3 regions of the Bacillus sp. 41-22 genome follow, and region 3 is predicted to be linked to each of the others. Evidence: predicted binding sites of a transcription regulator. Region 3 holds the regulator's gene; each other region holds the start of a gene.

Region 1 (10,301 bases), 990 kb from region 3:
GGTTAATCGCTGCATCTGTTTGAATAACTTGAGCATTCCAATCTGCACGCTTATCGCCATCAATATCTACTGGAATTTCACGTTCTTTGCTACTAATAATACCTTCTGTTACACTTCCATCAAACCCTAGTGGGTTACCGATTGCAATCGCTTTTTCACCCGCACGAAGTTTACTTGAATCACCTAAAGTGGCAACTTTATTTACATTAGATCCATCAATTTCTACAACCGCTAAATCTAACCAAGGGTCTTTCCCTACAAGCTTTGCATCTACCTTTTTACCATCACTTAGTTTTACAGCAAGTTTATTTGCTCCATCTACTACATGGTTGTTCGTTACAATATACGCTTTATTTCCTGCTTTTTTATAAATAACACCTGATCCTGAGCCAGCTTGTTGCTCTTGGCCTGTCGGTTGCATTGCAAATGGATCAACACTTTGTTGCATATTAATAACACCTACAACAACATCCTTCGCGCCTTCGATCATTCCCGGTAAATCAGTTTCATTTTTCGCCTTATTTACAACTGGAACTACAGTTCCTTCTACTTGTTTATTAGAATTGAATGACGAAACAGCTGCATCATTATTTTGCACCCATGGCATGTACGGTGCTGCAAAACTAATCGAAACCGCCCCGACTACAGCTCCAACTAAACCTGTGAAAAAATATCCTTTTTTACTACCTGATTTTTTCACTTCTCTCGTTTCACTATGCTCTTCATTCAAATTCGGTCCGTCGTAATATCCCATGTTTTATTTCCCCTCCCTGGTGAATTCGTACTTTCAGTATAGTCACATTTTGTGTCCTTCTTGTGAACTCATCGTGAAATCCAATTAAAAAAATACTCCTATCTACCATTGTAGACAAGAAAAGTATTTTTTGTACATTCCACCTACAAAGGAGAGTGTAAATTTGCTATATCCCAAAGCCGGGATGCATAGTAAATTAAAGGTTATTCTTCGAATTTGTAACCTACTCGAATAACAGTGCCGATATGCTTCGCCTTATCTCCTAGCTTATTTCGCAGTTTTTTAATATGTGTATCAACCGTTCGGTCATCACCGTAGTAATCATATCCCCATAACTGATCTAATAAATGTTGACGTGACAACACAATTCCTTTGTTCTCCATTAAATAAACAAGAAGTTCAAACTCCTTATGTGTCAATATAATTTCTTCACCATCTACTAAAACTGTTCTAGATAGTCGATTCACTTCTATTCCAGCTAAAGACATAGTATTTTCTTCTGATACTCCTACCGCTCCATCCGCACGTTTCAATAACGTCTTTGCACGAGCTACTAACACTTTCGGACTAAAAGGTTTTGTTACATACTCATCTGCACCTAGTTCAAAGCCTAGTAATGTATCATCCTCATCAGAACGTGCTGTCAGCATAATAATTGGTACCGCTGACTCTTTTCTAATTCGTCTACAAACAGACCAACCATCTATTTCTGGTAACATAATATCTAACATAATTAAATCAATTGTATGTTCAGCAAATAATTCTAGCGCTTTTTTTCCATCTTCCGCTTCGATTACTTCAAAGCCTTCATTACGAAAATAATCACTAACAATTTCACGTAATCTTCTTTCATCTTCAACAAGTAATACTGTTTTATTCATATAACCTATCCCGCCTTTTTACTCTTTCAATCGAATAATACGTTGATTGGAGCTTCCGCGAAATGGAAGTGTTAAATCTTTTTTATCAAGTTCAAATCTTCCATCGACCAAAACATCCCCATAATGTAACAATTCTATCATATCATTATTTTGAGCACTCTGTATCTCTTCTAACCTGTAACCTGTATAAATCCATAGATTTTTTCTCAAATCCTTCACTGCTTTTGCTACTTTTTTCACTTCAGCAGCTTGAAAAAATGGATCTCCGCCTGAAAATGTTACATCGGTTAATGAATTTTTTTCAATCTCTTTCACAATTTCTTCTACCGTCATTTCAGTTCCATTGCAAACATTCCATGATTTCGGATTATGGCAACCGATACAACGATGCGGACAGCCCGCAAAAAACACGACTGTCCGCAATCCTTCTCCATCTACTACACTATCATGAATGATATTCATAACTTTCATTTATGCTTCACCCGATCCATCTCTTCACTACGTTTCGCGCTATTCCACTTTGACATATCTCCAACAAGATATCCTGTTATGCGGCGAATTCTTTCTATTTCACTCTCATCTTCATTCCCGCAACTCGGACATTCATTCCCGATAATGCCATGATAACTACAGCACTTACAACGATCAACAGGATGGTTAATTGAACCGTACCCCACTCCGTACTGCGCCATCGCTTGTACAATTTGCTTTAACGCTTTTTGATTATGCACAGCTGCACCATCTAGTTCAATGTACGTAATATGTCCGCCATTACAAAGAGCGTGGAACGGTCCTTCTAATCGAATTTTATCTATCGCTTGAATATTGTAATACACCGGTACATGGAACGAATTTGTATAATAATTATGATTTGTCACACCGCTAATTACACCAAATTCTTCTCTATCTTTTTTCACAAACTTTCCTGATAACCCTTCTGCCGGCGTTGCAATTACAGAGAAATTGAGTTGATGTTCTTCCATCGCCTTATCCATTCTCTCTCTCATAAAGGAAATAATTTCATATCCAAGCTTCCACGATTCTTCATTTTCTCCATGATGCTTTCCAGTTAACGCTACTAAACATTCTGCAAGACCGATAAAACCAAGACTTAACGTCCCTTGTTTTAAAATCGGTGCCACAGCATCTTCAGGTTGTAACGTCTCTCCACCGCGCCATACACCTTGTGAATATAAGAACTGAAAATCTCTTGCTCTCTTTGTACATTGATAAGCAAATCTCTCTAATAATTGCTTAACGCCTAAATCTAAATAATAACTTAGCGCTTCAAAAAACGCTTCTTTCGATCCACTAATTAGCCCTAATTTCACTAAATTAATAGAAGTAAACGACAGATTACCTCTTCCTATTGCCGTTTCTTCTCCATGTATATTAGACATAACACGAGTGCGACATCCCATGTAACATACTTCACTTTCAGGTCGTCCATCATAGTGCACTGCATTAAATGGAGCATCTAAAAACGAAAAGTTAGGGAATAATCGCTCAGCGGTCGTTTCTAACGCTAATTCAAATAAATCATAGTTCGGATCACACTCTTCAAAGTTCACCCCTTTTTTCATTTTGAAAATTTGAATAGGAAAAATCGGTGTTTCTCCTTTACCAAGTCCAGCTTGCGTCGCTTTTAAAAGTTGCTTAATTAAAAGTCTTCCCTCTTTCGATGTGTCTGTTCCGTAGTTAATAGAAATAAATGGTACTTGTCCCCCGCCCCTACTATGCATACTATTTGAATTATGAACGAAAGCCTCACACGCCTGATACGTATCATTTTCTGTCTCTTTCCATGCAAATTCCTCTATTTGTTCTTTCGTAAGCGGATATGACTGTAGTCGTTTTTTATGTCTCTTTACTGTTTTTCTCACATATGGAGCTAAATCAATATCAAAGAGTGCAAACGATTGACCACCGTGCTGCATATTTTGATTCGCCTGAAAAATAATTGAAGAAAGCGCCAACGCACTTTTAATGTCTTGCGGTTGTCTCATATGTCCATGTCCAGTATGAAAACCGTTAGCTAGCATTTGCGCTAACGGAATTTGCGAACAAGTCGTCGTTCCTGTTGCATAAAAATCTAAATCATGTGGATATAATATATTTTGATCTATCGCTTTTTTCACTTGATCTGATAATAATTTTTCTACTGCATAATACTTTGCGCTCTCAGATGCGAACGTTCCCATTACTCCCATTGGAGATCGACCATCTACATTTGCATTTTCCTGCATTAAATCTTGTTCATTACCGTGGATAATTGTCTCAAATACTTTCATTAATTCTTCTCCACGTACATTTTGTTTCAACATTCATAACCCTCCACCAACATGTTGTTGTCTTTTGATTAAAATCATACAACATATAGTTCTTCTGTTCCTGTGAAAAATGTAACATTCCTGTGAAAGTTTTTTTAAAAATTAATGACTTTTTCATTTATAAAAAAGAAATGTGCTCTTTACAAATGTATGGTACAATAAATGGGAAAAACTCTTTTTACCCTTTATCAACACATTTGTATAAAGGAGACTGAACTCATGGTTATTACATATCTTTTATTTATCGTTGCCTATCTACTCGGTTCGATTCCATTTGCATTAGTCGTTGGAAAAATTGGTTATGGAATCGACATTCGTGAGCATGGAAGCGGTAATCTAGGCGGAACAAATACATTCCGTACATTAGGGAAAAAAGCAGGTTTTATCGTAACAATTGCTGACATTTTAAAAGGTACATTAGCAACAGGTCTACCGATTATTTTCGGGTCAGATATTCACCCACTATGGTTTGGATTAGCCGCTGTTCTTGGACATGTCTATCCGATCTTCGCAAAATTCCGCGGGGGGAAAGCAGTTGCAACTTCTGCTGGGGTGCTATTATGCTATTCACCAGTTGTTTTTGCAATATTAGCTGTTGTCTTTTTCAGCCTTTTATTTACAACAAGATACGTATCACTTTCTTCTATGATAACAGCTGTCGTTGCTGTTATTGCATCCATTGTTAGCGGGGATAAAATCTTCATTATTGCGATGTGTTTATTAGCAGGTATGGTTATTTATAAACACCGTGCAAATATCGGACGAATTATAAATAAAACTGAACCAAAAGCAAACTTTTCAAAAAAGCAAAAATAAGATCGTAACCCACATAACGCAAAAAGAAAACGTGAAGCATATTAATAGCGTCTTTTTGCGTTATTTTTTATACTAAAAGAAAAAGCAACATAATTTGGAGGAACTATACATGAATCTTTCCGTAACAAAAGAAGCAGCACAATGGTATAAAAACGAATTAAACTTACAATCGGGTGAAACAATACGCCTTTTCGTACAATACGGCGGTTGCAGTACTGTGCAAAAAGGACTTTCTTTAGGTATTCGTAAAGATGACCCTGCGCACCCTGCTGTTCAAACTCAAGAAGAAGGTATTAACTTCTTTATTGAAGGCGATGATGAGTGGTTCTTCGATGGACATAATTTATTAGTTACACTTAACGACGGTGATGATTTCCCTCAATTTAATTATGAAAAATAAAAAAGCGTGGCTTCTGCCACGCTTTTTTTATCCCGCTATTTGCGGGTAGTAAGACCCCCACTGATTAAAGTTTCACTTTATTTCTTTTTAATTTCCTCATATTTCGCATACCACTCAGGATATAATTTTTTAAATGATACAGGGCGGAACCCTTCTTTTTTCGCACAAATATTCGTCGTGCTTGCAGTAATACAAAGTTCGCCATCACCATTATAAATTTCATATCCATATACAACGCGGAGCGGGCTCACAGTATCAACCCACGTTTTCACAATAGCTTTTTCTCCGTAACGCATCGCTTTACGATATGAAATTTGCAAGTCTAATACAGGAGAAATAATTCCCTCTTTCTCCATTTCAACATATGAAAATCCTAATTCTTGTATAAGTTTAGTGCGCCCAAGTTCTAGCCACACTAAATAGTTTGAATGGTAAACAACACCCATCTGGTCTGTTTCCGCATAGCGGATTTCAACTTCATGTTCTGCTACAAACATTTCTATTCGCCTTCTTTCACTTCTGCTACCTTGCATACATTTAATCATAATACAGAGGAATCAAAAATAAAATAAAAACAGTGAATCTTTTACCGAAAGGGGCAAGCACATGATCCAAATTGTAACTGTTCGTAGCGGTGATAGTGTTTATGGTTTAGCATCAAAGTACGGATCTACACCTGAAGAAATTGTAAAAGACAATGGACTAAATCCAGCTGAAACACTCGTTGTTGGTCAGGCACTTATCGTTAATACAAAAGGCAATAATTATTATGTACAGCCAGGTGACAGCCTTTATCGAATTTCTCAAACGTATAACGTCCCTCTCGCCAGTTTAGCTAAAGTTAATAACCTTTCATTAAAATCTATTCTCCATGTCGGACAGCAATTATATATACCGAAAGGAACAAAACGAGCAGTAGAATCCATTGCTTATTTACAGCCTTCAACAATACCGATAAAAGAAAGTTTAGTAAATGCTACACGTGCTATTAATCCATTTTTAACATATTTAGCCTACTTCAGCTTTGAAGCAAAAAGAGACGGCACTTTAAAAGAACCGACGGAAACAGCGAAAATCGCTAATATTGCAACGCAAGGTAACACCATCCCTATGCTCGTTATTACAAATATTGAAAATGGAAATTTCAGTGCCGATCTGACCTCGGTTATTTTACGCGATGCAACAATTCAAAACAAGTTTATTACTAACATTTTGCAAACAGCTGAAAAATATGGCATGCGAGACATTCATTTCGATTTCGAGAGTGTGGCACCTGAAGATCGCGAAGCGTATAATCGTTTTTTACGAAATGTGAAAACACGCTTACCTAGCGGATACACATTAAGTACAACACTTGTACCGAAAACGAGCTCAAATCAAAAAGGGAAATTTTTTGAGGCTCACGATTATAAAGCACAAGGACAAATTGTTGATTTCGTCGTCATTATGACATACGACTGGGGTTGGCAAGGTGGACCACCGATGGCGATTTCCCCTATTGGTCCTGTAAAAGAAGTACTTCAATATGCAAAATCTCAAATGCCCCCACAAAAAATTATGATGGGGCAAAATTTATATGGATTTGATTGGAAACTTCCTTTCAAACAAGGGAATCCACCCGCAAAAGCAGTTAGCTCTGTCGCAGCTGTTGCACTTGCTCGTAAATACAATGTTCCTATCCGCTATGATTTCACAGCCCAAGCTCCACATTTTAATTACTTTGATGAAAACGGCGTACAACACGAGGTTTGGTTTGAAGATTCGAGGTCTATTCAAAGTAAATTCAATTTAATGAAAGAACAAGGCATTGGCGGTATTAGTTACTGGAAGATCGGTCTACCATTCCCACAAAATTGGCGTTTACTCGTTGAAAACTTTACAATTACGAAAAAAGGCTGACGAAAGTCAGCTTTTTAAATATTTTTATAATATTATCCAAACACACAAAAAGGAGAATGATGACATTCTCCTTTTTTTAACCGTTATCAACAATTGGTTGTTTGCCAGTTTGGTCTTGCATTTGCTTTCCTTTGTTGCCACCAGCTTTTTTCGATTGTGTTCCAATTTGATTTGGTGCAAAGTCTTTTGAATTCTTTTTCGGATTACCCATTACTATCGCCTCCTTAACACTAGTATCGTACTAGTGTTAAGAATTATTCAGCCTGCTTAAAAAGTTTCATTTCATAACGTTTTTCAATTCGTTTTTCAATTCGATCCATTGCATCACGATCGCTTAATAATTGTTGTTTATTTTCATTTACAAGTTCTTCAAACGATCTACGGCGACTTCTTCTCATGTTGCTCACCCTTTCTTCTACGCTTTCTTATTACATAGTATGAGCAAATGAAAAACTCTTTAATCAGATTTGCAAGAAAATTTTATGTTTTGATAAAAAATCCCATGCGCATATATTGCACATGGGATTTTTTACACCATCGTATTTAAATATTTTTTAATTTCTTCATCCGCATTTACTTTATTTGCTCTATATTCATCCAGCGCTCGTAATACAGAATCGTATTCTGCTACAATGTAGATCTCTAGCTTCAAAATGTCCTCTACACTGTCAATCATAATTCTCGTGTTGCCAATCTCACTTTTCAATGCTGCCTCGTGTGTTAAGCTCGTACAAATTTCTCTTACATCGTCTTCCATTTTTTCTGTTAACACATATTTCTTTCGCCCTTTGACCTTTAACCTTATAATTGGGTAAAAGGCTTTTATATCTAAATAACTCCCAACATTCATACAACGAATCCACTCAATATCACGTTTATTTCGTACAAGCATTTCTTTTACTGCTTCAAATACCGCTGTTTCATCAAGTACTTCCTTATTCGCTTTTCTTTTTCCTTCTTCTTCAACCGCTGCACATTTTTGATAAACAGCCGCACACGTAATACAGTCGTCAAATGCATTATGAGAACTTAATCGAATTCCAAGCATTCGTTTTAACGTTTCAAGTTTATGATTAGGCGCATGCTTCATATATTTTTTCGCTAAAAACACAGTATCAATAACGTTATTTTTAGGCTCAGGTAGTCCAAGCATATTTACATTACTTTTTAAAAAACGCATATCAAAAGATGCATTATGAGCGACAATAACATTTGTATGTAAAAATGCTAAAAATAAAGGTAATACTTCTTCAATCGTCGGTGCATCTGAAACACGATAATTTGTAATACCTGTTAAACTCGTTATTCGGTCCGGAATTGAACGCTCTGGATTCACATAGGAAACAAATTGATCTACTAGTTCATGATTATGATATTTCACTGCTGCGACTTGAATAATTTTATCATTATAAGGGTTAAACCCTGTTGTTTCAAAATCAATTACAACATAATCTAACGGTAAGGATATATTCCCCACTCCAAACACTCCTTTACCTCTAAACGTTTATATTTCTTTTATCATAACATGCTGCTATCACTACGTGAAAAAGAAAAGGCAGAAATGGTAACTTTCCACCTCTACCTTTTCACCGTTATTTTAATTTAGCAATCCGTTTCTCCATCTCTTTTTGCGTCATCGGTCCAATGAACTTATCTTGAATGACACCTTCTGTATCAATAAAATAAGAAGTTGGAATGGTAATTACTTTATACGCTGTTGTCACATCAATGTTCTTGTCCAATAAAATAGGAAAAGTAATTCCTTTTTCTTTAGCGAAGTTCCTTACCTTTTCTTCTCCCCCTCCTTTTTCTGAAGGAGTATAGTTTATAGCTAAAATTTCTACGTTTTCTTTATGTTCTTTATAAAAGGCCTCCATATCAGGCATTTCTTGCTGACAAGGCCCACACCACGTTGCCCAAAAGTTTAAAATAACTTTCTTTCCTTTTAAATTGGATAACTTTACATTCGTTCCATCTATCTTTGCTAATTCAAAATCTGGTGCGCTCTTTCCAATTTCAATACCGTTCCTTGCGAAAATCTCTTTCATAGCAGCTTCACTTTTGGCAGGCTTTTCTTGCATTACTTGATCCTCTTTACCAAACTGTTCATAAGCTGCATATCCCGCTAAACAAAGTAACACTACAATAATGGTAAGCTTCCGCCACATATTATATCACCCTTACGTGTTTATCTTCTTATTACATAATCACCAAAATACTATATACCTTATTTTAGCTTATACGGACAAGCTTGGAAATATTCACAGTCGAAATAGTTAGAATATTTATAGTCCAGATGAAAATATTTCCCTTTTTATCATATAATTAGAAATAAATACAAAACTTGCGAGGTGATATGTATTTTACAATTACTTATCAACCCTTTCACTTTTGTTTTTTTCACTTTACCATTACTATGTATTTTTTTTAGCACCTTACTATACAAATTCAAATGGGCTGCAATTATTATTTCTTTTACTGTTCCACTTATATTTTTCATTATCGTCTCTAAATTTAATATACACCTAGCTTTACAAAACTTAGACGCTTGGATTGTTTATAGTGCTGTTTATTCTGTACTTTCCTACATAACAGCAGCGCTAATACGAAGAAAACTGCACATGTAGAGCTTTCAAAAAGGGGGATTTTTATGAATTTATTTGAAAAAATACTATTATATATTCTTAGTTTTATATTTTCACCAATCGGGATTATCACTTGGATCATCTCGCTCTTCAGTAAAGATCCTGAAAAAAAGCAAGTGGGACGTATTTGTCTCTATATCGCTTTAATCTCATTTATCCTTTTAGCTGGTCTCGGTATTCTTAGTTTCTTCACGATGACTACCACCACTACTATACAATAGTTACAGAAAGGATGATTGTTTTGGGAGAACACCCTATTAGTAAAGAACTTCGCTATATACGCATATGTTTAGTTATTTTAGTAATCGTTCTTTTATTTTTCAACGGTGAACGAGTCGTTGAAATTTCTACAAATCATGATTCCATAGAAAATATTTCCACCAGTAATATGACACAGATTGCTGAAAATACATTTGCTATTCAAGAATATAATCCATCACTAAGTAGCGAACGTATAGTCAAGATTTTCAAGTATAATCCGGATACAAATCAACTTACTCTAGTCAAAGAGTTTAGCACTAACGATACTGAGTCTTATACGTATCAACTTAATAAGAGTGAATAAAGATAAGAGCG
Region 2 (10,301 bases), 2.2 Mb from region 3:
TAGAAGCGATAAAGGATGGAAACGCACCTATTCCTCCCAATAAAAAGCGATAAATGTTTAATACAGCTAAAATAGAACCACCAGCAATAGGCCCTCCCGTTAACGTGCCGACAATTAATACGATATGTCGCATGTCGAACTGAAAACCATTATTTGTTTTTGCTGCGAAAGTGATACATAGTATGGTAGCGAGGCAACACAATACAATAAATATGGCTGAATTTAATTTAGGAGATCGTTTCCCTTTCTGATTCCAAAATAAATGATATACGAGCATTGTAACGAGAATAGATAATATATTTAAAAAGAGGTAAATAATAAAGAGTTCCAGTGGGATGCCTCCTCTCTTCTAACATTAAATTAATCATACTATAAAATGAAATAAATGAAATGCGAAATAGCGGAAAAAATCAGAAATTTTTTCTGGTAGTATACAATATGTTACAATAATCTTTGTCAATGAAAGAAGAAATTCCGTGCACTGCATGGGAGAGGTTCGCGAACTCCCTCTATAAAAAACTATGGAAACAACAATATCATTAGGTATTGTTTTGTTTTTTTATTGTGACAGTTCAAGAACGTTCTTTCTTCTTATTCGTAGTAGAGAAGGAGAATGAGTGAAATGAAAAAAGAAAAAGCAGTTGTTGTTTTTAGTGGTGGACAAGATAGTACAACATGTTTATTTTGGGCGATACAGCAGTTTGAAGAAGTGGAAGCTGTAACATTTAACTACAATCAACGTCATAAATTAGAAATTGATTGTGCAGTGGAAATTGCGAAAGAGCTAGGAATTAAACATACGATACTAGATATGAGCCTATTAAATCAACTTGCTCCAAATGCGTTAACGAGAACGGATATGGAGATTACACATGAAGAAGGTGAATTGCCATCAACATTTGTAGATGGACGAAATTTACTATTTTTATCATTTGCGGCTGTATTAGCAAAACAAGTTGGAGCACGTCATATTGTAACGGGTGTATGTGAAACTGATTTCAGTGGTTATCCAGATTGTCGTGACGTGTTTGTGAAATCATTAAACGTTACATTAAATTTATCTATGGATTATCCGTTTGTTATTCATACACCACTTATGTGGATTGATAAAGCAGAGACATGGAAATTATCTGATGAACTTGGAGCATTTGAGTTTGTTAGAGAAAAAACATTAACATGTTATAACGGAATCATTGGTGATGGTTGCGGTGAATGTCCAGCATGTCAACTTCGTAAAGCGGGATTAGATACGTATCTACAAGAACGCAAAGGAGCGAGCAACTAATGGATAACTTTTTTGGATTTCGCATCGTAGAAAATTTGCAAAAAATGGACAAGGATATTCAGCGTGAACAACTCAAATATCATAATAAAAGAGTAATGGTCAGCAAGGAATTTACATTTGACGCAGCGCACCATTTACACTGCTATGAAGGGAAATGTAAAAATTTACATGGACACACATATAAAGTCGTATTTGGAATTAGCGGATATGTAAATGAAATAGGCCTTGCAATTGACTTTGGAGATATAAAAGAGATTTGGAAAAATGAAATAGAAATTTATTTAGATCATCGTTATTTAAACGAAACATTGCCAGAAATGAATACGACTGCTGAAAATATGGTCGTTTGGATTTATGAAAAGATGGCAGAAGCATTAACGAAAGATAATCGTGCGAACGAATATAAGGGAGCTCGTGTTGAATTTGTTCGTCTTTTTGAGACGCCGACTAGTTATGCGGAAGTAAGACGGGAGTGGATGCTCGATGAGTAAAATCCCCGTCTTAGAAATATTTGGTCCAACTATTCAAGGAGAAGGGATGGTTGTAGGACAAAAGACAATGTTTATCCGTACAGCGGGCTGTGATTATAGCTGTGCTTGGTGTGATTCTGCTTTTACATGGGATGGATCGGCCAAAGATCAAATTAAACAAATGACACCGGAAGACATTTGGAATGAGCTTGTAGAAATTGGTGGAGAAAATTTTTCTCATGTTACGATTTCGGGTGGAAATCCTGTTTTGCTGAAAAATATGCAATTTCTTCTTTCTATATTAAAGGAGAATGGAATGCGAACAGCGGTAGAAACGCAAGGGAGTAAATGGCAAGATTGGTTGCTTCAAATTGATGAGGTAACGATTTCTCCAAAACCACCAAGTTCAACTATGAAAACAGATTTTCATATGTTAGATTCTGTTATTCATAAACTAGCAGGGAAAGATTTTAGTTTAAAAGTAGTAGTATTCGATGATCAAGATTTTGAATATGCAGTTAAGATGCACGAGCGTTATCCGAATGTACCATTTTTCTTACAAGTAGGGAATGATGATACGAAAACAGTGGATGATGCGGTGCTTATAAAAAAACTATTAGAAAAATATGAGTGGCTTATTGAAAAAGCTGTGAATTGTAAAGAAATGAATGATGCGAAAGTACTGCCTCAGCTTCATGCGTTAGTATGGGGAAATAAACGAGGGGTATAATGAGAAGGGATGTTTAAAATGGCAGGAAGATTAGATGAAGATTTAAAAGATGTAACATTATTAGGAAATCAAAATACAAAATATTTATTTGAATATAGCCCGGAAATTTTAGAGGTATTTGATAATAACCATCCAAACCGTGATTACTTTGTAAAATTCAATTGTCCTGAATTTACAAGTTTATGTCCGAAAACAGGACAACCAGATTTTGCAACAATTTATATTAGCTACATTCCAGAACAAAGAATGGTAGAGAGTAAATCTTTAAAGCTATATTTATTTAGCTTCCGAAATCATGGTGACTTCCACGAAGATTGCATGAACGTTATTATGAATGATTTAATTAAATTAATGGATCCACGCTATATTGAGGTATGGGGGAAATTTACACCACGTGGTGGTATTTCAATCGATCCTTACTGTAACTACGGCCGCCCAGGAACTAAGTATGAGAAAATGGCAGACTACCGCATGATGAATCACGATTTATATCCAGAAAAGATCGATAATCGTTAATATAGAAAGAAAGGATCTGTATGATATACAGATCCTTTCTTTCTATTATATTATGCATGTTGATTAATGACAGTATAGTTTTTATGGCTTACAACTGTAAGAGGTTCCATATCTAGTTCTCTAAAATTCTCCATAATTGTTATATCAACAATAACGGAGTTTTGATTTACCTTTTGAACACGGCCTTGCATTCCACCTTTAAATTCAATGATATCTCCAGTTTCTGCGATCTGCATAAGCAACTCTCCTTGTTCCAGTTTTCCCAAAAAAAGAATAATTTGGGCTTTTTTATTTCTTCTTATTTTGAACTATATTTACTACTTTGTAAATGTTTCCAAAGTAAAAATTCGAAAAATATTCACTTTTTGTAAGAAAATATGTAAAAAATATTGTTTAGGAGAAGAATGATGAAAATGCATACATCTTTATACGGGAGTATAATAAAAGATACAATGACCTACTAAAGTGGGAGAAATTAGGGGCTGGAAAATGATGTTTGAAATTGTGGGGAGCTTTATAGCGATTTTATTATTTTTATTTTCATATATACAGTTGAAGAAAGTGCGTCATCATGAAACAACTACATATTTTGATGGACTGGATGGTGTGCACAACTCGATAACACATGATAGTGGTGGGGATATATAACTTTCTTTTTATGCATGGTATGATGGCAAGAAGAAATAGTACGTAATATAGTTCGTAAGTGATGAATGGGGAGTGGAAAGAATGCGAATTTCTTTTATTCGTCATGGTCGTTTGGACAGTACTATAGAGCCAATGACAATTATTTTATTTCGTGAATGGATGAAGCAATATGATTTAGGGACTACAGTAAAAGAAACTCCTATACCAATTGAAACAATTGAGGCGATTGAATCAGCGAAACTGGTTGTAACGAGTGATCAAAGGCGCGCTGTACAGTCAGCGGCTGAGTTATTGGATTCCCTATCTTTTGTGCAAAATCCTCTTTTTAGGGAAGCGGAAGTTCCAACGAGTTTTTATGCTCCAAAATGGTTGAAATGTAAACCGAATGTATGGATGTTTATTGGACGTACACGATGGATAGTTGGTTATAGTAAAGAGGTTGAGTCTTATAAGGAAGTACGAGAAAGAGCAAGGCAAGCCGCTAATATGTTGCACCGCTATGCGCTCGTACATGGACATATTGCCCTTGTAGGTCATAGTTATTTTAATGCGATGATTGGGACTGAACTGAGGGCAATGGGGTGGTCTGGTTCGCCTATTTTTCATAGGAAGCCATGGGGATGTACAACGTATACATTTCATGAGGCGATGGATGGAAATGTATTAAATACAAAATTAATTTAAAAGAGGCTGTCCCTTTGGCAGCCTCTTTCTCTACATAACAAGTAAAAAAGAATTGTCCTTTTAAGATATAGAAACCAATGACCGTAATGGTTTTATTAGATGGGCATACGATTCACCGACGAGCATAACGGTTTTATCTTCTTTGTAACCAAGTTTTTCATATAGTGAAAAAGCGCGTTTGTTTTCTAAATTAACAAGTAAGGCGATTTTTTCATGCCCTTTTTCAGTTGCATGAAGTTCAGCTGCATCGATTAATTTAGAGCCAATACCACGTCCACTGTACATACTTGAAACTGACAACGTGTCAATATAATACTCATCAAGTTCAGCTTCTTTTTCTAACGTAATGGATTCGTCTTCATGTAGTTCTCTTAAGTAGTGTATGATTGGTGCATCAAGTTGTTCAGCGTCACTACCGTGATAAACGACAATAACCCCAACTACCTTTCCACCTTGTTCAGCCACTAAACAGTTTTCATAGCTCAATCGATTATTTTCTTTTACGAACCATGTTTCAAGTCCTAGTATTACTTTTGCTTCAACTGTGCTACCTGTGATTTTTTCAGCAATTTCGTGCAGAGCGTTATACAATAAAGGTGCTACTTCTACCGCATCTGTCTTTTTTGCTTTCCGAATCATAGTATCCCTCCTAGTTCTAAATGTATATTGTAGCATAAAATAAAATATCAAACAGTGATTTGGAACTTTGTTATACAGGGTATCAAAAAGTTTGATATAGAGAAGTAGCTATGTTAGTATATGATATTTAGTGCGAATATAATAAAGTGATATAGATATAAAAATAATGAAAGTGAATTACATAATAGTAACGGGATAATTTTACCGTTGTCGACCTATAGAAGATGCGATAGAATAAAATATTGCAGAGAGGTGAAATACATGGATAAACAATTAGCAAATACAATTTTGGATCAGCTGAAAAATGATGAAATAAAGGAGTATGTTGCGACGAAAGATGTATTTTATACGTTCAGAGAAGTTGTTGTAAATCGAGAAGATTTTAAACATATTATCGGGAACGCACAGCGCGGTGGACAGGTAATTTATACATATTCAGAAACACCACGTTCATAAATAGAAGATAAAGGAGAGGAGAATTATGGGGGATTTTAAACAAGGCATATTGCCACATTGGGATTATATGTGGAAAGATAGAGCTGGGAATAGGTTTATGGGAATGGTTATGTATCCAGAGAAACGAAAATGTTCAGCAAAAATGCTTCAGAAAATAAAAAGGGCGTATGAACAAGCAGTAGAAATTAAAGTAACGGTACAAGTTCAACATACATATCAGTACGTAGAAGGAATGATCGTATACTTTGATGAAGAAGCTCCTGTATGTACAATGCTCGATAAAGATGAGAATCCACATCATATATTTGTAAGAGATATTTTGCGTATTGAGCACCCTGAATAATTTTTTTCATAAATAAATTGAAGTTCCATAATAATAATCTTTTTCTATAATAGTTATCTTTTAGTATGTAACGAGGAACGAAAGAATATGTATAATATTTAATAAAGTAAAATTGATAAATGTAATCGTTTGTTAGAACAGATTATCGTTTAATATCTGTTCTTTTTTGCGTGATGCTGGAGAAATATATTACTCCAGCATTTACTGTTTTATGACAAAAAATATTGGTAACTTTTTTAAAAATAAGGTTAAATTCGTTGACAACTTTTTTGAAAAGCACTTTATTGACATGAGTTTTAGAATGTTGTTTCATAGTCTTTGTATTGAAAAAAATCGACGGTCATGTCGAAAAGTAAAAGTTAAAAAAAGAAAGAATTTATACATATATCTTGTGTCTTATTTTGAAACGTAATACAATATATAGAGAAATCAAGAAACGACATACAGAGAATATAGATTGGAGAGGGAGGGTCGGAAATGTTAGTTGCATATGATTCTATGACAGGAAACGTGAAGCGTTTCATTCACAAATTAAATATGCCGGCCGTTCAAATTGATGAAGCTCTAGTATTAGATGAAGACTTTATTCTTATTACGTATACAACAGGTTTTGGAAATGTACCGGAACGTGTTTTAGACTTTTTAGAACGCAATAATGAAAAATTAAAAGGCGTATCTGCAAGTGGCAATCGTAATTGGGGAGACATGTTTGGTGCAAGTGCTGACAAAATCTCTACTAAATATGAAGTGCCTATTGTATCAAAATTTGAGTTATCTGGAACAAATAATGATGTAGAATATTTTAAAGAAAGGGTGCGGGAGATTGCGACACATTGAACTGAATAATGAAATCACGCAAATGCAGGACGGTTTTTATCAGCTTCATAAAGATAAAGAGGCGTTAGAAGTCTTTATGGAAGAAGCTAGAGAGAATACCGTTCATTTTAATAGCGTGGCAGAGCGAATGGAGTATATGAAAGAACATGATTACTATTACAACGTTCTGGACGAGTATAGCTTGGAGGAAGTAGAAGGAGTTTATAACATCGCTTATGGTGAAAACTTCGAGTTCCAATCTTATATGGCAGCATCTAAGTTCTATAAAGATTATGCGTTAAAAACGAATGATCAAAAACAATACTTAGAAAGCTATGAAGATCGTGTAGCAATTGTGTCATTATACTTAGGACGCGGTGATGTTGCGAAGGCAAAACACTTCGCAAGCATGATTGTAAAACAAAACTACCAACCAGCGACACCAACCTTTTTAAATGCGGGAAGAAGCAGAAGAGGAGAAATGGTGTCTTGTTTCTTGTTAGAGATGGATGATAGCTTAAATTCAATCGGCTTTAACATTAATACTGCAATGCAATTATCGAAAATCGGTGGTGGAGTAGCTTTAAACTTATCTAAGCTACGCGCACGTGGTGAGCAAATTAAAGGTATTGATAACGCCGCAAGTGGTGTAGTACCTGTTATGAAATTACTTGAAGATTCGTTTTCGTATGCGAATCAGTTGGGTTAACTTTATGGCTCAACTATAAAACCAGGTCAATTGCTGGAACGCCTGAGTATATCAAGGTAGGATACTACGAAGAAATTACGTAGCGAACCCTGAAAATCCAAGATTGCAGGAAATCAGCAGCCGAGCTCCTAAATTTATTAGATAAGGAGAAGGTTCAACGACCAAGTGGCTATGTAGGTGACTAAGTAGCTCGAACCTGGCTTCTCAAAACAACCAAATTCAAAGGGTGTATACAGTTATTATAGTTTATGCCATATTCATGTGCATCAAACATATGATAAATGGTTAAATGAAGAATTTGGCGAGAAGAAGATATGGTCTGAACTCTATAGCGATATAGAGAGGATAGCAGAAATGACTATCCCCCATACGTTTTGACGATATGGAGTAACAATATGCAACGAAAAGGTGCAGGTGCAGTATACTTAAACATTTTCCATTGGGATATTATTGAATTCCTTGATACCAAAAAAATAAATGCCGATGAGAAGAGCCGTATTCAGTCTCTATCAATCGGAATTATCGTTCCAAGTAAGTTCTTTGAGCTTGCTGAGAAAAACGAACCTTTCCATGTTTTCGCGCCTTATACAGTATTTAAAGAGTACGGAAAACATTTAGATGATATAGATATCGACGAAATGTACGATGAATTAATGAGCAATCCGAAAGTGAAGAAGAAGCCATTAGATATTAGTGCGCGTGATATGCTGATTAAAATTGCTATGATTCAGCTTGAGTCTGGTTACCCATACTTAATGTTTAAATCAAATGCAAATAACCAGCATCCACTGAAGGATATTGGAACTGTGAAGATGTCGAACTTATGTACAGAAATCTTCCAGCTACAAGAAACTTCTGAAATAAATGATTACGGTACAGAAGACATTATCCGCCGTGATATTAACTGTAACTTAGGATCGTTAAATATCGTAAACGTAATGGAAAATAAAGAAATTCGTGAAGCAGTTCATGCGGGAATGGAAGCTTTAACAGCTGTTTCTGATATGACGATCATTCCGAATGCCCCAACTGTGAAAAAAGCAAATGATGAGCTTCATTCAGTTGGACTTGGAGCAATGAACTTACATGGATATTTAGCAAAAAATAAAATCGCTTATGAAAGTGCTGAAGCGAAAGAATTCGCTCGTACATTCTTTATGATGTTAAATTACTACTCGATTGAGAAAAGTATGGAGATCGCTAAAGAAAAAGGCGAAACATTTAAAGACTTCGATAAGTCTGATTATGCAAACGGCACATACTTTGAAAAGTATGAAACGACAGATTACAGCCCAGTAACTGAAAAAATTCAGCAATTATTTGAAGGAATTCATATTCCAACAAAAGAAGATTGGACAAGTTTAAAAGAGCAAGTACAGAAGAATGGTTTATACAACTCATATCGTCTTGCAATCGCTCCGACACAATCGATCAGTTACGTTCAAAATGCAACTTCAAGCGTAATGCCAATCGTAAGTCAAATTGAATCAAGAACGTATGCGAATGCGACAACATATTATCCAATGCCGTATTTATCAAAAGATACGTTTTGGTACTATAAATCTTCTTATGATATGAATCAGTTTAAATTAATTGATTTAATCGCAGAAGTTCAAGAACATATTGACCAAGGAATTAGTACAATTCTTTATGTTAATAGTGATATTTCAACACGTGAGTTAGCACGTTACTACATTTATGCACATAAAAAAGGCTTGAAGAGTCTTTATTATACGAGAACACGTAAATTAAGCGTGGAAGAGTGCGTGGCTTGTACCGTTTAATATAAAAAGTGAGACATTATGAGCAGGGTTTTTCTGAACCCTGCTCATGCTTAGTTATCAATTTTTTATGTTTATTTAGAGAAGGGGCGATTTAATGCGTGCGGTAAACTGGAACAAAAAAGAAGATGATTTTAGTTTAATGTTTTGGAAGCAAAACATCGCTCAGTTTTGGACAGAAGAAGAAATCGCAGTATCTTCTGACAAAAATACTTGGGCACAATTATCAAAAGAAGAGCAAATTGCTTATAAGCGTGTATTAGGTGGTTTAACACTTTTAGATACGAAACAAGGTGGCGAAGGGATGCCTCTTGTACTTGTTCATCTTGAAAATTTACAAGCGAAAAGTGTATTAGCTTTCATGGGCGCTATGGAAGAAGTACATGCGAAGAGTTACAGTCATATTTTCACAACATTAGCTACTGAAGAAGAAATTGATGATATTTTTGAATGGGTAGATAACCATCCATTACTTGAGAAAAAAGCTGGTATTGTTACTAGTTACTATCGTCGCTTATTAAAGCCTGAAGTAACGAAAAAAGAGTTATACATGGCAATGGTAGCAAGTGTGTTCTTAGAAAGTTACTTATTCTATAGTGGATTCTTCTATCCACTTTACTTAGCGGGTCAAGGTAAATTGACGGCAAGTGGTGAGATTATTAACCTAATAATTCGTGACGAGTCAATTCACGGCGTATTCGTTGGTATTTTAGCACAACAAATCTTCACAGAACTTTCTGCAGAAGAGCAACAAGAAGTACAAACGGAAACGCAAGAGTTATTAATGGAACTGTATGAAATTGAATTGGCATATACAGAAGAAATTTACACTTCTATCGGTCTTGTAGAGGATGTAAATCGTTTCGTTCGTTACAATGCGAATAAAGGACTTATGAACTTAGGACTTGAGCCGAAGTTTGAGGAAGAAGAAATTAACCCAATCGTTTTAAATGGTTTACGTACAGATACGAAAAACCATGACTTCTTCTCTGTAAAAGGAAATGGTTACGTAAAAGCAACGAATGTTGAAAAGTTAGCAGACGATGACTTCGTATTCAATTTTTAATATAGTGTTATAGAAAAAGCTGTCTTTATAGAAAAGACAGCTTTTTTGCTATGAATAGTTTACATAATGTTATTATTTCATGGAAATATTTTAATCTTGTAAAAGCCCAATTTTTGAGGAAGTGGGAATCAAGAAAAAACACGGATTAAGGTTTTATT
Region 3 (10,301 bases):
CTTCTTTCCTTTAAAATCTCATGTGCCATATGCAATATTTGATGACACTCTTCTTGTTCTTCATAAAAAAACTTTTCCTTTAAAATGGTATGAATCCATTCATTTTGTTTCACATTCATAATGAAATATAGTAATACTGGCAATAAAATCTTTTCAATATAATTTGATTCACATAATGGTATATGAATAACAACCTTTTGTTCATTTAAATATACACTTGTTTCCTTATATAAGGATTCTGTTCTTTTCGTTAGTTGTCTGTATACGTACACAGCATCATTTTTTTCTTCGAAGCAAATTTCAATCACTTTTGTCCCCCCTTTTATCCCCGCTCTAAAGGATTGCATCTATACGTTACAAATCCTATAAGAGTCCGATCTATGGAAGTTCACTCTTAGTAGAAACCTATCTCCCATCGTTAGAACATCCACTCGATATGGCTTGCTAATTTTATATATATTAAGGGAGGGAGAAAAAAATGATACAAGCTACTCTGAAAAAATGATTAAAATAAAGTGAAACTTTAATCAGTGGAGGTTTTGTCCATCCTCCACTGATTATTAGCCCGCACCAATCGGGCTTTTACGGGCAGCAGGGCTCCCACCTAACTTCTTTGCTTTACAGCCGAATTTTGAGGTGGGAGTCTTACTGCCCGCCAATAGCGGGATAAAAAAGAGCAAGCTTCTCAGCTCGCTCTTTACTTATTACGACGATTTTTCCCGCCAATTGGGATTGGCTTCGCTAAATATTTAATTCGTTCCATAATACGGGCCGCTTTCATCTCTTCTGCTTCACCGCGCTGTGTATACGTTAAATGATGTTCCAACTGTTTGAAATCAAAGTTAGATGTAAAGAACGTCGGTAAGTTTTCCAACATACGGAATTGCAAGATTGCACCGAGTACATCATCACGTACAAAACTTGACATCGCTTCTGCCCCGATATCATCTAACATTAATACTTGTACACGTTTGACAGCATCAATCTTTCCGCTAATCGAATTATCTTGAATCGAACTTTTGATTTCACGTAAAAATTCAGGGAAGTATACGAGCATCGAACTAATTTTCTTTCGCGCAAGCTCATTTGCAATTGCCCCTAAAAGATACGTTTTCCCTACACCAAATTTACCGTACAAATATAAACCTTGTGCTTTTTTACCTGGTTCGTATGTGTTTAAAAATTCATTCGTTGCACCTATTGCATCAATACGTGCATCTAAATCTGAAGGGTCTAAATTTTCCATAGTTGCCTGCAAAATGTCAACCGGCATATATACACTTTGAACGAGTTTTTCATATTTTTTTCTCTCATCATATGCTACTTTTCTAATACAACGATCGTATTGAATATCAATCATCTTACCTTGAATGACGAGCTTCGGCTCATATCCTTGTAGCATATTTTTACATGACCCTAAATCTGGACAATCCGCACACCCTACACTTTGTCCAATATATTCATATAACTTCACAAGACTTCGTTCAATCATAGAAGTCGTTACTTCACCTTTATGTTCGTCTATAAATTCTTTCACACGAGGGTGCGCCATCACTTCTGCCTTTAAGACTTCATATCTATTTTTAAAGTTTTTATTTTCCATTAATTTCGTAAATGAATTTTGAATATGCTCCATTTTCTCACCTCAAAGAGCGTTCATTTTCTTTTATTAATCACGCTTATATTTTTTCAATACTTCTTCTAATCGTTTCCGTTCATCTTCTAACGTACTTGCATCTTTTTTCGCACTTACGTCATTTTTTACAGGTTCTTTCTCTTCTTCTTTCGACTCTTCTTTAAGCCAATCTGGTACCATTTCTTTTCGCACTGTTTTCTTCGCTGTACGACCTTTTTTCTTCGTCTCAGCCCACTCTTGATATTGACGATTCTCTTCTTTCGCTAGCGCCATCGCCTCGCCTACTGTACCGACCTTTTTTCGCGCCCAATGTCCAGCAATCTTCTCGACATACGTTTTAGCAAGCTTCATATCTGAGCGTAGCATAACGTAATAAATAAGTACATTCACAACCCCTGGCGTTAACTTTTGATTTGTCATTACATCCTCAACGATTTGCAAGTCCGCTTTCGTCGCCTCTGCACCGCCTGAAATCTCTTTCAATAGTTGTTTTGGCGAGATTTCCTCTAACTGTTTCATTAGCATCTCTTCTTGCGTAGATGGCTCTTTCTCTTTCATTGTACGAGCAGCATGAGGTTGCACTCTTTCACTTAATACAGGTAACGCTTGACCATTTTCGAATTGATACCAATCGCGTGCTCCCTTCCGAAGCCTTTCGATATCAATTGTTTGCACTTCTGTCACTGCGCCAAGAACGATATTTTGCATCGATAACACATCCACACCGTACACATAAGCGAGTGTAATAACACATTCTCTCACTTGATCTGTAATCGCCTTTTTAGGAACAAGGGCTGATAGTCCGTCTACAAATAACGAGAAATCAAAGAAATCGTTCCAAACTTTCGGAGCATCCCCATTCTCGTTACTTGGCATAATTGTCGTTTTCGGGATACGCAGTTCTTCTTGCGCATATTCAAACTGACCTGGGTTAAACGAATCAAATATATCGTTGAAGGAGCGCGTAACATTTTCATAAGAAGCAAAATCGAATTCTTCTTCTAAGAAATATTGCTTTACTTGGTTGTATTTTGTCCGACTCAAGCGATTATATAAAAAGATACTTAAAACAATATCATCAAAAAACTGCTTCGGAGATAAAGGTGGTTGCAATTCATATATAAACATCCGAATATCTTTTTCTTTCTTAATATATACATTTAAAAGACCAATCGCTTCTAACTTTACTCGTTCCCCATATATTTCAGGAAGTTGCATTTGCATAGTCACCATAAGGGAGTGATGTGTATTCTCTTTTCCAAACACACGATCTTGCTCTAACTCTCCCCATAGTGTCATGTATAAGCTAAAAGCTCTACTACCTATTAACGGCTGATACAACATCGTTAATACTTTCCGGTCGTAATTATGTAACAACCCTTTCGCACTTACTTTATAACGATCAATCGGCAATAGCTCCATCCATGACTGTTTTTCCATTCTTGCTTTTCCTTTCTCTCATCCAATCTAGCCTACATTTCACTCGTTCTATCTTTATTATATAATTTATTAGCGAAAAAGAGCTATTAGCTTCCGCTTCTAGCTCTCTTATCTCGTTTACTTACAGTATATAAAGAGATTCCTTCTACTCTCTCTCTTTTTGCAGTATATCTTTTAATTCTTCAATAAATACATTTAAATCTTTAAATTGACGATACACAGAAGCAAAACGTACGTACGCAACATCATCAATATCACGAAGTTCTTCCATAACAATTTCACCAATCATATCACTTTTCACTTCTGATATACCTAAGTTACGAAGTTCACGCTCCACACTTTGTGTTACTTCCTCTAACTGCCTTAAAGATACAGGTCTTTTTTCACACGCTTTAATTAAACCGCGTAAAATTTTCTCTTTATTAAACTCTTCTCGTGTTCCTTCTTTTTTAACAACGATAAGAGGTGATTCTTCTACTCTTTCAAATGTCGTAAAGCGACTTAAACAACTTTCACACTCTCTTCTTCTTCGAATAGAGCGCCCCTCGTCTACCGGACGCGAATCTAACACTCTTGTTCCATTATGAAAACAGGATGGACAACGCAATTCATTCACTCCTTTACACTATAATCTTTATTCTTTCGCTACTCACCTACATGTGAAAATATATATACAATATTATATAACTCATTCTTCTATAATGACCACTCTAAGTTATTACATATCGTGATCCTATTTTATATAAACTAAAAAAGAGGTGCATTATACACCTCTTTACATTTTAAATCAATTATGTTCTTTTTTAAAGAGCTTTTGTTTCTCTCTGCTTAATTTCGAAGCTACCAGTGCCTCGAGGAAGCTCGATGCTCTCACGCGTTTTCGCGTTTAAACCTTCTGCAATATATTCTGCAGCAACATTTGGATCAATACGATCCCCACAAGTATAAACATCAATACTTGCGTAACCGTGCTCCGGAAAGCTATGAATTGTTAAATGTGATTCCGAGATAATTACTACTCCACTTACACCTTGTGGTGCAAATTTATGAAAAGCAACCTCACGTACTTCAGCACCAGCTCTTAGTGCTGCATCCACAAATAATTGTTCAATATACGGCATGTCATTAAGCTTGTCGAAATCGCAATCCCAAAGTTCAGCAATCACGTGACGACCCATCGTATCCATAGTATCCATTCTACAGTTCCCCCTTGTAAATTTATTCTAACTGTTCGAATTGAAAACTAATTTGCAATTTGGCTTGCTCCACTACCACGGGGGAAAGTTAGTCCAGAGAGGTCCTAACCCTTTAAGTAGTGACTACGTACCTCAGCTCTTAAGTTTACGAGTGTTAGTATACTTTGTTTATTTTCATTTTGCAACAACAGTTTTTTCGATTTTCTGTCATATTTTCCTCTTTACTTTTCCCTAAAAAAAATTAATGATTCACGAATACAGTAATCCCAACGTTTCGTGGTATGTCCACTATTTAAAAATATACTTATATAATTTTTTTCCTTTTCAGAAAAAAATAAAAAAGAGGGCAAATTTTCACTTGCCCTCTCTCGTTCACTTAAATATGTTGCACATTTTTTTGTTTCGCTAATTCATCAACAACTAACGTTACAAGATCTACAACACGACGAGAGTAGCCCCACTCGTTATCATACCAAGCAAGTACTTTCACTTTACGATCACCCATTACCATTGTAGACAAACCATCAATAATAGCTGAGTGTGTATTTGTATTAAAATCGATAGACACTAAAGGCTCTTCGCTGAATTCTACAATTCCTTTTAATGCACCGTTTGCAACAGTTTTGAATGCTTCATTAATATCTTCAACTGTTACATCACGTTTTACGTCTACTACTAAATCAACAAGAGACACGTTTGGTGTTGGTACACGAAGTGCCATACCATGAAGTTTTCCGTTTAAGTGTGGAAGAACTTTTGCTAGCGCTTTTGCAGCACCCGTCGTTGTTGGAATGATGGACTGTCCGCAAGCACGCGCTCTTCTTAAATCTTTATGTGGGTTATCAATATTTTTTTGGTCATTTGTATAAGCGTGAACAGTTGTCATTAAACCGTTTTCAATTCCGAACTGCTCATCTAACACCTTTACAACAGGCGCTAAACAGTTTGTTGTACAAGATGCATTTGAAATAACAGTATGCTTTGTGATATCTAATTGGTCTTCGTTCACACCAACTACGATTGTTACATCTTCATTTTTACCAGGTGCTGTTAAAATAACTTTTTTCGCTCCAGCTTCAACATGAAGAATTGCTTTTTCTTTAGAGTTAAATTTACCAGTTGCTTCAATTACAACTTCAACACCTAGATCTTTCCAAGGCAACTCCTTTGGATCGCGGTTGTTTAAAAGGCGAATCATTTTCCCATCAACTAGTAAGTGATCTTCAAATGCTTCCACTGTTCCGTCAAACTTTCCATGAACTGTATCATATTTAATTAAATGCGCTAACGTTTCTGATGGATAGCTTGCATTTATTGCTACAATTTTGAATGCGCTTTCTTTTATTGCTTGACGAAATACCATTCTCCCGATACGTCCAAATCCATTAATTGCCACACGAGTCATAATATGTTATCCCCCTTGAATGCGTTATACTATTTATCTCCAATCCCAATAATAGTATAACACAAAAAGGAGATATGTCACTAAGCATTTTCATTAATTTCACAATTTTTTAATCAATAATGTTCCATTCTTTCAAAATAGAAGCTAATTGTGTTTTCGTTCCAGTAATTGTGCCATCATTATAAATTACCTCATCTGCCTTCTTTACTTTTTCTTCTAATGGCATTTGAGATTGAATACGAGCCGTTGCTTCTTCTTCTGAAAAGTTATTTCGTTTCATTAAACGTTCCAATTGCGTATTCGGTGTGACTGCTACAACTAAAACACGATCAACGAGATTTGTTAATTTACTTTCAAACAAAAGAGGGATATCTAACACAACCGCTTGCATACTTTCTTTTATGTACATCTCCTTTTGTGCATTCATTTCTTCACGCACCGCAGGATGAACAATTTCGTTTAACTGCAATCGTTTTTCTTCATTATAAAAAACGACACTCCCAAGCTTTGGTCGATCAAGCTCTCCATCTTTTTGTAACACTTCCGTTCCGAACACCTCTACAATTTTGTTATATGCCGGTTTTCCTCGTTCTACAACTTCTCGCGCAATAATATCTGCATCAATAACCGGTATACTCATTTCACGAAACATTTCTGATACCGTACTTTTTCCGCTTGCAATGCCTCCTGTTAATCCAATTACTACTGTCATAATAATCCTCCTCACAATATTAAAGGCGCGAAACTAATGTTCCACGCCCATACTTACATTTTCCAAATTCCAATAATAATGAGTAATACCCCAGGCAGGAATGTAAATTTTTGTAACCATTTCATATTTGATAAAATCGTACCGAGCTTCATTCCAATAAATAAAAATAAAGAACTCATAACCGCGACTAATACCGCCATCATCGCGGGTGCATAACCTAATAAAGATGCACCAATTCCAGCACCAAACGAATCTATAGAAAGAGCGATACCGAGAAGTAGCGCTTCTCCTGCAGAGATAGTTCCTGATTTATCAAAATCTGCAACAGTCGGCTTCCGCAAAATTTGAATCACTAACCCTAGCGAAGCAATTTCTAGCTTCCAAACCTTTTCCTCTTGCTTCGGTTCTTCTTTTTTATCACTTCGAAAAAATTGATATAATACCCAAATACCTATTCCAATAAGAACAAATCCGCCGATACGCGTTGCGATAACAGGTGAAAATATTTTCGCGATCATATGTCCAATTCCCATGGAAACGAGCATTACAGCTGCTGAACAGATCCCGATAATTATAATTGATCTTAGTGGAATTCTTACGCTCCTTAACCCGTATGTTAGCCCTACACTACAGCTATCTAAGCTTAATGTAAAAGCTAATAAAATAAGAGATAAATAAAGGTACATCGGTAAGCTCCTCCCTTATACATAGCTCTGCTCTATGTATATGACAAATGCCTATCCGATGTTATCCCTTTTCTATATTCTAGGTTGGCAAATTGGGCAGTAATGTGTTCCCCTTCCGCCAACAACTGTTTTTTCTAATAGCGTACCGCAAGTCACACACGGTTCTCCTTTTTTCCCATATACATTTAGAAGTTCCTGGAACGAACCAATTTGTCCTTGTGAATTAATATACGTTCTAATTGTACTTCCGCCTCGCTTAATAGCTTCGCCCAGCGTTGTAACAATCGCCTCGTAAATTCTTTCTATTTCTTCTTCTGTTAAAGATGCAGCTTCTCGTTCTGGGTGAATTTGAGAACGGAATAACACTTCATCTACATATATATTTCCAAGCCCTACTAAAAGACGCTGATCTAATAATACGACTTTTATTTTACGATTTGTTTTTTGCAATCTTTCTTGTAAATACTGCGGTGTCAATTCAGCATCAAATGGCTCCGGGCCTAAGTCAGCAAGAGGCATTTGATTCAACTCTTCACCTTTCTTAAAGAGATGCATCGTACCAAACTTTCTCACATCTTTATAATGTAATTCAGTTCCATCTGTAAATAAGAAACGGACGTGCGTATGTTTATCAATCGGCTCATCCTCTTGATGAAGTAAAAACTTACCTTCCATGCGCAAATGTGAAACAATTACATAGTTCGTTACATACAAAAGCAAAAACTTACCTCTTCGCTTTATATTTTCAATTGTCTCGCCTCTTAGCATTTCTTTAAAAATTTCTGCATCATCCGGTCGTTTTACTATTTTGGGATAAGTAATAACGACATCTTCAATCGTTTTTCCTGTTACAAGATTTTCAAGCGTCCGTCTAACGTTTTCAACCTCTGGTAATTCCGGCATTTCATCACGTCCTTATTTCGCATCGTACCAAGTTGGACCGTACGAATAATCAACTTTCAATGGAACGGCTAGTTCAATTGCATGCTCCATTACTTCAGGTACAAGCTTCTCTAATTTTTCAATTTCTTCTTTTGGTGCTTCAAATATCAATTCATCGTGTACTTGCAGAAGAAGACGCGCTTGTAATCCTTCTTCTTCTAGACGATCTGCCATAATAATCATCGCTTTTTTAATAATATCAGCCGCACTACCTTGAATTGGTGTATTCATAGCTGTACGCTCAGCAAAGCTACGTAAATTGAAATTACGACTCGTAATTTCCGGAATATAACGGCGACGATTTAATAATGTAACCACATATCCTTTTTGTTTCGCATCTTTTACGATTTCATCCATGTATTCTTGTACACCAGGGAAACTTTCTAAATACTTTTCAATAAATTCCGCTGCTGCTTTTCTTGTAATTCCTAAGTTTTGCGAAAGACCATAATCACTAATACCATACACAATTCCGAAGTTAACAGCTTTTGCTTGTCGTCTCATGTTAGATGTTACTTCGTCTTTCCCAACACCAAATACATCCATAGCTGTTTTCGTATGAATATCCATGTCATGTTGGAACGCTTCAACTAACCCTGGATCATTTGCAATGTGAGCAAGCACACGAAGTTCGATTTGTGAATAATCAGCCGCGTACATGATCCATCCTTCTTCTGATGGAACGAATGCCTGACGAATCTTTCTTCCTTCTTCTAAGCGAATCGGGATATTTTGTAAGTTCGGATCTGTTGAACTTAATCGACCTGTTTGCGTTAACACTTGATTAAAACGAGTATGGATTTTAGATGAATCTTCATGTACGACTTTCAATAAACCTTCAATGTAAGTTGAATTTAGCTTTCCTAATTGACGGTAATGTAAAATATTTGGAATAATTTCATGACGATCCATAAGTTTATCTAATACATCCGCCGACGTAGAATAACCTGTTTTCGTCTTTTTAATAACTGGTAAGTTTAAATTCTCAAACAGAATAATCCCAAGTTGCTTCGGTGAATTAATATTAAATTCTGTTCCCGCAAGCTTATAAATTTCCTGTTCCATTTCCTTTAATCTACCTGCAAGTTCTTCTCCCATATTACGAAGACGCTCCGTATCAACTTTTACACCTTTCACTTCCATATCAGCTAATACACGTGCAAGTGGTAATTCTAATTCCGTAAATAATTCATATTGCTCGTTCTTTTTTAATTCTTCTAAGAACGTTTGCTTTACATCATATAATACATGCACTTTACGAGCTACATGCTCCGCTACTACCTCTAGCTCCGGAACAGCACGCTTCGCACCTTTCCCGTAAACTTCTTCGTCAGATTTTACGGCATGCGTTTCTTTCATTTTCGCTACAGTACGGAAATCTTTATCTGTATCGGCTGGATCAAGTAAATAAGCGGCAATTAATAAATCAAAGTCAATCCCTTGAATATCTACACCTTTCCACTTGAGAGCAACGATAGCACGCTTCGCATCAAATGTATGTTTTCTCATTTCTCCATTTGCAAGCCACTCTTTAAAAGCATCCGATTTAAGAGCAACATCGGCTGGAATGAAGTAACAACCATTTTCATTTTGAATACCAAAACCTTGAATATCGGCTTTATGATAATTATCTTCTTGCACTTCAACAATAAGCGCACTATCTTGCTGAAGCATTTCTTCTGTAACTTCTTCTACAATATCAAATGTAATATCATCTAATTCGGCTGGAGCCGTTTCCTCCGGCGTAACACCTAACTTATTTAAAAGGGATGTAAATCCTAAATTCTCGAACATTGGAATCAAATCGCTTGGTTCATACCCTTTATATTCCATATCATCTACATGCACAGTAATCGGTGCGTCTGTAATAATAGTCGCAAGTTCTTTACTCATAAGAGCTTGTTCTTTATTCGCTTCTAACTTTTCTTTTAATTTCTTTCCACTCACTTGATCTAAGTTTTCATATACTGCTTCTACTGTTTCAAATTGCGTTAATAATTTAATGGCTGTCTTCTCACCAACACCTGGTACACCTGGAATGTTATCCGATTGGTCTCCCATTAAACCTTTCATATCGATAATTTGCTTTGGTGATAAGCTATATTTCTCAAATAAAGCTTCTTTCGTATATTCATCTACTTCCGTAATCCCTTTGCGAGGAATACATACGAGTGTATTATCTGAAACAAGTTGCAGTAAATCTTTATCTCCTGAAATAACTTTAACATGAAACCCTTGCTCACTCGCTTCTTTCGCTAACGTTCCCATAATGTCATCCGCTTCA

Evidence for each region. Region 3 encodes NrdR, which represses ribonucleotide reductase genes. Its sites were predicted from a motif close to AACACNATATATNGTGTT; they were not measured.
Region 1: the regulator NrdR is predicted to act here: its motif matches at 4,002-4,019, upstream of LCF45_RS17355 (anaerobic ribonucleoside triphosphate reductase).
Region 2: the regulator NrdR is predicted to act here: its motif matches at 6,182-6,199, upstream of nrdI (class Ib ribonucleoside-diphosphate reductase assembly flavoprotein NrdI).

Annotation. Positions count from the first base shown of each region.
Region 1 covers NZ_CP084035.1:3,408,142-3,418,442, forward strand. Annotated here, with positions in the region: gene LCF45_RS17340 (S1C family serine protease) at 1-754, opposite strand, end outside; gene LCF45_RS17345 (response regulator transcription factor) at 958-1,635, opposite strand; gene nrdG (anaerobic ribonucleoside-triphosphate reductase activating protein) at 1,654-2,106, opposite strand; gene LCF45_RS17355 (anaerobic ribonucleoside triphosphate reductase) at 2,103-3,959, opposite strand; gene plsY (glycerol-3-phosphate 1-O-acyltransferase PlsY) at 4,185-4,781, shown strand; gene LCF45_RS17365 (HesB/YadR/YfhF family protein) at 4,891-5,181, shown strand; gene LCF45_RS17370 (acyl-CoA thioesterase) at 5,259-5,678, opposite strand; gene LCF45_RS17375 (glycoside hydrolase family 18 protein) at 5,788-7,080, shown strand; gene sspN (acid-soluble spore protein SspN) at 7,157-7,291, opposite strand; gene LCF45_RS17385 (FbpB family small basic protein) at 7,335-7,478, opposite strand; gene LCF45_RS17390 (3'-5' exonuclease) at 7,610-8,557, opposite strand; gene LCF45_RS17395 (TlpA family protein disulfide reductase) at 8,673-9,248, opposite strand; gene LCF45_RS17400 (hypothetical protein) at 9,731-9,946, shown strand; gene LCF45_RS17405 (YmzC family protein) at 9,958-10,290, shown strand.
Region 2 covers NZ_CP084035.1:1,339,994-1,350,294, forward strand. Annotated here, with positions in the region: gene LCF45_RS06805 (ATP-binding protein) at 1-277, opposite strand, end outside; PreQ1 riboswitch class I at 486-529, shown strand; gene queC (7-cyano-7-deazaguanine synthase QueC) at 623-1,285, shown strand; gene queD (6-carboxytetrahydropterin synthase QueD) at 1,285-1,776, shown strand; gene queE (7-carboxy-7-deazaguanine synthase QueE) at 1,769-2,485, shown strand; gene queF (preQ(1) synthase) at 2,504-3,001, shown strand; gene LCF45_RS06830 (YkvS family protein) at 3,052-3,237, opposite strand; gene LCF45_RS06835 (hypothetical protein) at 3,491-3,649, shown strand; gene LCF45_RS06840 (histidine phosphatase family protein) at 3,731-4,333, shown strand; gene LCF45_RS06845 (GNAT family N-acetyltransferase) at 4,394-4,972, opposite strand; gene LCF45_RS06850 (hypothetical protein) at 5,234-5,428, shown strand; gene LCF45_RS06855 (hypothetical protein) at 5,454-5,771, shown strand; gene nrdI (class Ib ribonucleoside-diphosphate reductase assembly flavoprotein NrdI) at 6,249-6,608, shown strand; partial or broken gene LCF45_RS06865 (ribonucleotide reductase N-terminal alpha domain-containing protein) at 6,595-7,293, shown strand; partial or broken gene LCF45_RS06870 (ribonucleoside-diphosphate reductase subunit alpha) at 7,695-9,080, shown strand; gene nrdF (class 1b ribonucleoside-diphosphate reductase subunit beta) at 9,175-10,143, shown strand.
Region 3 covers NZ_CP084035.1:4,401,764-4,412,064, forward strand. Annotated here, with positions in the region: gene ytxC (putative sporulation protein YtxC) at 1-308, opposite strand, end outside; gene dnaI (primosomal protein DnaI) at 698-1,636, opposite strand; gene LCF45_RS22540 (replication initiation and membrane attachment family protein) at 1,670-3,076, opposite strand; gene nrdR (transcriptional regulator NrdR) at 3,222-3,683, opposite strand; gene speD (adenosylmethionine decarboxylase) at 3,880-4,263, opposite strand; gene LCF45_RS22555 (glyceraldehyde-3-phosphate dehydrogenase) at 4,649-5,677, opposite strand; gene coaE (dephospho-CoA kinase) at 5,787-6,389, opposite strand; gene ytaF (sporulation membrane protein YtaF) at 6,443-7,075, opposite strand; gene mutM (DNA-formamidopyrimidine glycosylase) at 7,148-7,978, opposite strand; gene polA (DNA polymerase I) at 7,991-10,301, opposite strand, start outside.